Regions from separate parts of the Streptomyces sp. NPDC015139 genome, predicted to be linked through region 1. Evidence: riboswitches for the same ligand, from Rfam matches in the RefSeq annotation. Region 1 holds a riboswitch; the other holds the start of a gene.
What was found. A riboswitch is a leader RNA that binds a small molecule or an ion and turns the genes downstream of it on or off. The one in region 1 is predicted to bind thiamine pyrophosphate.

Region 1 (4,282 bases):
GGCGAACTGGACGAGGGTGAGGACGGCGGCCGTGGACAGGTCGAAGACCTCGGAGGTCTGCCGGTAGATCTCCACTTCGAGGGTGGAGAAGGCCGGTCCGCCGAGGATCTGCACGACCCCGAAGGAGGTGAAGGTGAACAGGAACACCATCAGGGCGGCGGCGGCCACGGCGGGCGCGAGCGCGGGCAGGGTGACCCTGCGCCAAGCGGTGAGCGGTGAGGCGCCCAGCATCCGGGCGGCCTCCTCCTGGCGGGGGTCGAGCTGGGACCAGAGCCCGCCGACCGTGCGGACGACGACCGCGTAGTTGAAGAAGACGTGGGCCAGCAGGATCGACCACACCGTGGTGTCCAGCCGTACCCCCCACAGCTCGTCCAGCAGCCCGTTGTGCCCGACCAGCGCCAGGAAGGCGCTGCCGACGACGACGGTGGGCAGCACGAACGGAACCGTGACGACGGCCCGCAGCAGCTGTTTGCCCGGGAAGTCGAGGCGGGCGAAGACATGGGCGGCGGGCAGCGCGAGCAGCAGGGTGAGCGCGGTGGAGGCGAGCGCCTGCCAGGTGGTGAACCACAGCACGTGCCGGATGTCCGGCTGGGTGACCACGTCCACGATCCGCCCGAACCGCCAGGCGCCGTCCGCCTTCAGCCCGCGCGTGACGATCGCGGCCACGGGCCAGGCGAAGAACAGCGCGAAGAACGCGACGGGCAGGGCCATCAGGCCGAGCCGCGCCGCGCTCCCCCGCCGGGACACGGCTACCTCAGTACGAGCGACGTCCACGACTTGACCCACTGGTCGCGGTTGGCGGCGATCTTCCCGGGCGCCATGGTCTCGGGGTGCTCGGCGGCCGGGCCGTACTCGGTGAACTCGGTGGGCACCGCGGCTCCCCGCACCACCGGGTAGACGTACATGTTCAGCGGCATGTCCTCCTGGAACTCCTTGGAGACCAGGAAGTCGATGAACGCCTTGCCGCCCTTGGTGTTCCGCGCGTTGTCGAGCAGCCCGGCGAACTCGATCTGCCGGAAGCAGGTGCCGGTGGCGACTCCGGTCGGGGCGGTGCCGGGCCGCTTCTTGGCGTAGATCACCTCGGCGGGCGGCGAGGAGGCGTACGACACCACGAGCGGGCGGTCACCGCCGGCCTTCCTGCCTCCGGTGGAGCCGGAGAACTCCTGGGAGTAGGCCTGCTCCCAGCCGTCGACCACCTTGACGCCGTTGGCCTTGAGCTTCTTCCAGTAGTCCTGCCAGCCCTGGTCGCCGTACTCGGCGGCGCTGCCGAGCAGGAAGCCGAGGCCGGGCGAGGAGGTGGCCGCGTTCTCGGTGACGAGGAGGTTCTTGTACGCGGGCTCGGCGAGGTCAGCGAAGGTCCGCGGCGGGGCCAGCTTGTGCTTGCTGAACCAGGCCTTGTCGTAGTTGACGCAGATGTCGCCGTAGTCGACGGGCGTGACCCGGTGCTTGTCCTTGTCCAGCTGGTACGACGCGCCGACCTTGTCGAGGCCCTTGGCCGTGTAGGGCTGGAACAGCCCGTTGTCGAGGGCGCGGGAGAGCAGGGTGTTGTCGACGCCGAAGAAGACGTCGCCCTGCGGGTGGTCCTTGGTCAGGATGGCCTTGTTGACCGCCTGACCGGCGTCGCCGTCCTCGAGGACCCTGAGCTTGTAGCCGGACTGCTTCTCGAAGTCCCGCTGCACCTTCTTGGAGACGGCCCACGAGTTGTGGCTGACCAGGGTCACGGTCCTGCTGTCACCGGACGACTTGCTCTCGCCGGAACCGCACGCGGACAGGCTGATCAGGCCGAGCCCGACCGCCACGGCCACGAAGGTCTTGTTGTGCACTGGATGTCCTCCTGGGGGTTGGCCAGGAAGAGACGCGGCCCCGCCCGGGTCCCGCGAGGGGGCCCGGGCAGGGCGCAACAGCTTGAGTGAAAGACCGAACTTCCTACCCAGAATGACCTGGGCGAGGTTCAGAGGGTCTGCGGCCCGATTGCCGCACTCTCAGCGCTGTGGCGCTCCCCTGTCGGAATATGAGGTTGTCGGAACGTGGCCAGATTACCGCTCGGTCGCCGCGAGCTGACCGCAGGCTCCGTCGATCTCCTGGCCACGGGTGTCCCGGATCGTGACGGGTACGCCGTGCGCGGCGATGGCCTCGACGAACGCCTTCTCGTCCTCCGGCCGGGAGGCGGTCCACTTGGAACCGGGCGTCGGGTTGAGCGGGATCAGGTTGACGTGCACCGGCTTGCCCTTGAGCAGCCGGCCGAGCCGGTCGCCGCGCCAGGCCTGGTCGTTGATGTCACGGATCAGCGCGTACTCGATCGACAGCCGGCGGCCGCTCTTCTCGACGTAGTCGAACCCGGCGTCCAGCACCTCGCGCACCTTCCACCGCGTGTTCACGGGGACGAGGGTGTCGCGCAGCTCGTCGTCAGGGGCGTGCAGGGAGATCGCGAGCCGGCACTTGAAGCCCTCGTCGGCGAACCGGTGGATGGCCGGCACCAGCCCGACGGTGGAGACGGTGATACCGCGCTGGGACAGACCGAGCCCGTCCGGGGCGGGATCGGTCAACGCGCGGATGGCGCCCACGACCCGCTTGTAGTTGGCGAGCGGCTCGCCCATCCCCATGAAGACGATGTTGGACAGCCGCGCCGGACCGCCGGGCACCTCGCCGTCGCGCAGCGCCCGCATGCCGTCCACGATCTGGTGGACGATCTCGGCGGTGGACAGGTTCCGGTCGAGGCCGGCCTGGCCGGTGGCGCAGAACGGGCAGTTCATCCCGCATCCGGCCTGCGAGCTGATGCACATGGTGACCCGGTCCGGGTACCGCATCAGCACGGACTCCACGAGCGTGCCGTCGAACAGCCGCCACAGCGTCTTGCGCGTGGTCCCCTGGTCGGTCGACAGATGCCGTACGACGGTCATCAGCTCCGGAAACAGCGCCTCCTGCAGCCTGCCGCGCGCCCCGGCGGGGATGTCGGTCCACTGCTCGGGGTCGTGCGCGTACCGCGCGAAGTAGTGCTGCGAGAGCTGCTTGGCACGGAACGGCTTCTCCCCGATCTCGGCCACCGCGTCCTTGCGCTCGGCGGGCGAGAGGTCGGCGAGATGCCGCGGCGGCTTCTTGGCTCCGCGCGGCGCGACAAAGATGAGTTCTCCGGGCTTAGGCATAGCGTTACCAGTGTCGCAGATCCACATGGGTGACCCGGCGGTGTGGCTCGCTCGACCGGCCTCAGCAGGGGGCTGGGCGTGGCGTAGGCCCGCGTGCGGTGCGGCTGGGGCGCTCATAGGCTGACGGTGCTCGGGGCGACTGCGGAGGTTGGTCATGCCCCGAACCATCTGGTCAGGCGCCATCTCGTTCGGCCTGGTCACCGTGCCGATCAACGTGGTCGGCGCCACGGAGGACCACAGCATCCACTTCCACCAGTACCACCTGGAGGACATGGGCCGGGTGCGCTACCGCAAGGTGTGCGAGCTGGAGGACCGCGAGGTCCCGCAGGACGAGATCGGCAAGGGTTACGAGGTGACCAGGACGCAGGTCATCCCGATCACGGACGAGGACCTGAGCAACCTGCCGCTGCCCACGGCGAAGGCCATCGAGATCGACGCGTTCGTCCCCCTCGCGTCGATCGATCCGATCCGGATCTCCGACGGGTACTACCTCCAGCCGGCGGGCCAGGTCGCCGCCAAGCCGTACAAGCTGCTGGTGCAGGCCCTCAGCCGCTCCAGCAAGGTCGCCGTCGCGAAGTACGCGTGGAGCGGCCGGGAGCGGCTGGGCCTGCTGCGGGTACGCGACGGCGTCCTCGTGCTGCACGCGATGCGCTGGCCGGACGAGATCCGCGACCCCACCGAACTGCTCCCCGCTCCGGTCGAGATCACCGACGAGGAGATCGAGGGCGCCCTCGCGCTCATGGACACCATGACCGCCGACTCCCTCGAAGGACCCGAGTTCCAGGACCAGTACACGGAGGCCGTCGCGCGGATCATCGAGGCCAAGCGCGGGAACAAGCCGCTCCCGGAGGCACCCGAACCGGAGGAGCCGGCGCAGGTGCTCGACCTCATGGCCGCACTGAACGCGTCCGTGCAGCAGGCGAAGAGGTCCCGGGGCGAGGGAGCGGGCCCGGCGGAGGTCCACGAACTGCCCCCACCGAAGAAGAGGGCACCCGCCAAGAAGCAGCCGGCCAAGAAGGCCACGGCGAAGAAGACGACCACGAAGAAGGCCGCGGGCAGGAAACCGCGCAGTGCCTAGTCGTCCGGCGGAGCCGACCGGCCGGCTGACGCGATCGTGGGTACGTACCCTCCGCCCACCG
Region 2 (4,282 bases), on a different contig from region 1:
TCCTGAAGGGTCGTATCCACGCAGGGGAGTCTACGAGGGGCGCACGGCGCTCCCACCCGTTGCGCCATTGTGGGGACGGAATGCAGCAGAGCTGTGACTGTCGGGTGACGGGAAGGCGGGGCGCTCGGGGTCCAGCTGCGCGCGCCCCTCGGCCGGGGAGGACGCCTCGGCGAAATGGCGGCGCGGGATCCGCCCCGCCAGCCGGGCCAGCCGGCCGGCCTCGACCGCGTGCCGCATGGCCGCGGCCATCGTCTCCGGCTCCTGCGCCCGCGTCACGGCGGAGGCGAGCATCACGCCCGCGCACCCCAGCTCCATCGCCAGCGCCACGTCGGACGCCGTACCGGCGCCCGCGTCCAGGATCACCGGTACGCCCGCCCGCTCGACGATGAGCTGGAAGTTGTGCGGATTGCGGATGCCGAGCCCCGATCCGATCGGGGAGCCCAGCGGCATCACCGCGGCACAGCCGACGTCCTCCAGCCTGCGCGCGAGCACGGGATCGTCGTTCGTGTACGGCAGCACCGTGAAACCGTCGTCGACCAGCGTCTCCGCCGCGTCCAGCAGCTCCACCGGGTCCGGCAGCAGGGTCCGCTCGTCGGCGATGACCTCCAGCTTGACCAGGTCGGTGCCCAGTGCCTCCCGGGCGAGGCGCGCGGTCAGCACGGCCTCCCCGGCGGTGAAACAGCCCGCCGTGTTCGGCAGCACGCGGATGCCCAGCTTCTCCAGCACCGACAGCACCGAGCCGTGCACGGACGGGTCCACCCGCCGCATCGCGACCGTGGTCAGCCCGGTGCCGGAGGCGGTCAGCGCCCGCTCCAGCACGTCCAGACTGGGCGCGCCGCCCGTGCCCATGATCAGCCGGGAGTCCAGGTGCACACCGCCCAGGACGAAGGGGTCGTCGGCCATCGGTTCAGCCTCCCTGGACTGCGGTGAGTACTTCGACGCGGTCGCCCTCGGCGAGCGCGGTGGTCGCCCACCGGCCACGCGGCACGACCGTCTCGTTGACGGCGGCGGCCACCCCGGAGGGCGCCGCGGTGAGGGTGCGGACGAGGGCGTCGAGAGCGGTGCCCGGGGCGATCTCCCGGTGCTCCCCGTTGACGGAGACGGTGAGGCTGAGGGTCATGCGGACTGCTCCATGAGACGTGCGGGCCGCTCCGGCGGCGGGGCGGTGAAACGCTGGGGCGTGAACGGGCGGGCCTCCTCGGGGAGGTCACCGGTGGCCAGCGCGTGCGCCAGCACGTCCCCGGTGACCGGTGTGAGCAGCACGCCGTTGCGGTAGTGCCCGGTGGCCAGCAGCAGTCCGTCCAGGCCGGACGGGCCGAGCAGCGGGGCGTTGTCGGGGGAGCCGGGCCGCAGTCCGGCCCGGGTCTCGGTCAGCGGGAGCTCGGTGATGCCCGGGACCAGCTCGTGGGCGTCGCGCAGCAGCTCGTACACGCCCCCCGCCGTGACCGTCGTGTCCCAGCCCAGCTCCTCGGTGGTCGCGCCGACGACCAGCTCGCCGTTCTCGCGCGGCACCAGGTAGACGTGGCTGCCGCGGACCACGGCCCGCACGGTCCGGCTCAGGAACGGCGCGAACCGCCGGGGCACGGCCAGCCGCAGCACCTGCCCCTTCACCGGCCGGACCGGCGGCAGCAGCGCGTCCGGCACGCCCGGGAGGCGCCCGCTCATGCTTCCGCCGGCGAGCACGACCTGCTCCGCGCGCAGCTCGGTGCCGTCCGCCGTGGTGACGCCGGCGGCCCGCTCGCGCACGACGTCGAGCCGCTCGGCCCAGGTGCGGTGGAACACCACCCCGGCGTGCTCGCACGCGGCCACCAGGGCCGTCGCCAGCCGCCGCGGGTCGATCTGATGGTCGCCGTCGACCCGCAGTCCGCCGCGCACCCCGGGCGCCAGCATCGGCTCGAGACGCCGGCAGTCGCGCCCCGACAGCCACTCCGACTCCAGGCCCGAGCGCTGCTGGAGCGCGTGCAGTTCCCGCAGGTCGGCGCGGTCGTCGGCGTCCAGCGCGACCGCGAGGGTGCCGCACCGGCGGTAGCCCAGGTCGTGGCCGGTCAGCTCGGACAGCTCGGCCGCGAAGCCGGGATAGCGGCGCGCCGACTCCAGGTTCAGGGCGAGCAGCGTCTCCTCGCCGTAGTGCAGTTCCGTGACCGCGGCGAGCATCCCCGCCGCGACCCGCGCGGCCCCGCCGCCGGGCTCGGGGTCCACCACGGCCGTGGTGAGCCCGCGCTGCGCCGCGCGCCAGGCCGTGACCAGACCGATGATCCCGCCCCCGATGACGAGGACGTCGGACGTACGTGACGACATGGGCGTCCAGCCCCTCCCTTCGCCGGCATGACCCGGATCAGGTTCGTACGGTCGGAGGCCGCCAGCCTCCCTCTCAGCCCGGTGCGTCCGGGCTCCCGCGAGTGCTTGTACGGTGGCCACCCTAGCCCGCCCCGCTCGTCACCCGTAAGGGAGCCCTCCGGCATGCACCGCTCGCTCGACGGTCTGATCCTCGCCCCCGTCGCGGACCAGGCCCCAGGTCAGGTGGGTACCCGCACCCGGTTCGCCTACCACGAGAAGGACGGCGAGGTCTGGGCGGAGTACGCGGGCGGCGAGGTCGTGCGCGGCCATCTGGTCGGGACCCGCGAGGGCGACCGGCTGGACTTCCGGTACGTGCAGCTGCGCACCGACGGGACCACGGCCTGCGGGCACTGCGTGTCCACCGTCGTGGAGCTGCCCGACGGCCGGCTGCGGCTGGAGGAGACCTGGGAGTGGGAGTCCGCTCCGGGCAGCGGTACGAGCGTTGTGGAGCAGGTCACCGAGCACGCCCCCTGACTGACGTTTCGTCAGTTGTCTATGGTGATCGGGTGAGCGAGCAGACACCGCAACAGGGCACGTCACAGGAACGGCGCGTGGTCGTCGTGGGCGCGGGCATGGCCGGGGTGCAGACCGCGGTCGCCCTGCGGGAACAGGGCTTCGAGGGAGCCGTGACCGTCATCGGCGCCGAACCGCACCAGCCGTACGACCGGCCGCCGCTGTCCAAGGCCGTGCTGCTCGGCACGGCCGAGGGCTCCGCCTTCGACGTCGACTTCGAGTCCCTCGGCGTCGAGCTGCGGCTCGGCTGCGAGGCGCAGGGCCTGCGCCCCGCCGAACGCGTGCTGGACACCGAGGCGGGCCCGGTGCCCTACGACGTCCTGGTCCTGGCCACCGGGGCCGAACCCATCACCCTGCCCGGCACCGAGGGCGTACCCGGCGTGCACCTGCTGCGCACCCTGGACGACGCCGAACGGCTGCGGCCCGTGCTGCTCCGGCAGCACGACATCGTGGTCGTCGGCGCCGGCTGGATCGGCGCCGAGTTCGCCACGGCCGCCCGGGAGGCGGGCTGCGCGGTGACCGTCGTCGAGGCCGCCGACCGGCCGCTCGCGGGTGCCCTGCCCGCCGAGGTGGCCGCGCCCATGGCCGCCTGGTACGCCGACAGCGGGGCCGAACTGCGCACCGGCGCGCGCGTGGAGCGCGTCGAACCGGGCGCGGTGGTGCTGACCGACGGCACCCGGCTGCCCGCGGGCGCCGTCGTCGTCGGCATCGGCGCCCGCCCGGCCACCGGCTGGCTGGCCGGCTCCGGCATCGAGCTGGGGCCGCACGGCGAGGTCGTCGCCGACGCCCGCCTGCGCACCGGGGCCGAGGACGTGTACGCGGTCGGCGACTGCGCCTCCTTCCCCTCCGCCCGCTACGGCGAGCGGCTGCTCGTCCACCACTGGGACAACGCCCTCCAGGGGCCCCGCACGGTCGCCGCGAACATCCTCGGCGAGACCCCGGCGCTCTACGACCCGGTGCCGTACTTCTGGTCCGAGCAGTTCGGCCGCTTCGTGCAGTACGCCGGGCACCACGCCGCCGCGGACCGCCTGGTGTGGCGCGGCGACCCGGCCGGCCCCGCCTGGTCGGTGTGCTGGCTGCGCGAGGGCCGGCTGGTGGCGCTGCTGGCGGTGGGGCGGCCCCGCGACCTGGCCCAGGGCCGCCGTCTGATCGAAGCGGGCCGCCGCATGGACCCCGAGGCCCTGACCGATCCGGCCCGCCCCCTGAAGAACGCCAGGGCCGACTGATCGGCGCCGGGGCGGGGCGACCGGCGCCGCGGTCGGCCGCCGGCATCGAGCGGCACCTCGGGTGGAGCGCCTACCCTAGGACTCGTGACCGAGATTGACGCAAAGATCGATGCTCTCGTCCCCGCCTGGCTCACCCTCCCCGACATCGCCGAACAGCTCGGCGTCGAGGTGACGCGTGTGCGGCAGCTGGTCAAGGAGGGCCAGGT

Region 2: linked by a shared signal. The riboswitch ahead of thiO (glycine oxidase ThiO) and the one ahead of ACF08B_RS27575 (thiamine ABC transporter substrate binding subunit) in region 1 are both predicted to bind thiamine pyrophosphate.

What each region holds. Positions count from the first base shown of each region.
Region 1 is NZ_JBIBUW010000011.1:96,728-101,009, forward strand. Features, by position in the region: gene ACF08B_RS27570 (ABC transporter permease) at 1-711, opposite strand, end outside; gene ACF08B_RS27575 (thiamine ABC transporter substrate binding subunit) at 750-1,823, opposite strand; TPP riboswitch at 1,906-2,013, opposite strand; gene rlmN (23S rRNA (adenine(2503)-C(2))-methyltransferase RlmN) at 2,037-3,143, opposite strand; gene ACF08B_RS27585 (Ku protein) at 3,298-4,221, shown strand.
Region 2 is NZ_JBIBUW010000005.1:173,245-177,526, forward strand. Features, by position in the region: gene pknB (Stk1 family PASTA domain-containing Ser/Thr kinase) at 1-20, opposite strand, end outside; partial or broken gene ACF08B_RS15720 (thiazole synthase) at 112-903, opposite strand; gene thiS (sulfur carrier protein ThiS) at 908-1,120, opposite strand; gene thiO (glycine oxidase ThiO) at 1,117-2,298, opposite strand; TPP riboswitch at 2,296-2,407, opposite strand; gene ACF08B_RS15735 (hypothetical protein) at 2,461-2,811, shown strand; gene ACF08B_RS15740 (NAD(P)/FAD-dependent oxidoreductase) at 2,844-4,076, shown strand; gene ACF08B_RS15745 (Rv2175c family DNA-binding protein) at 4,161-4,282, shown strand, end outside.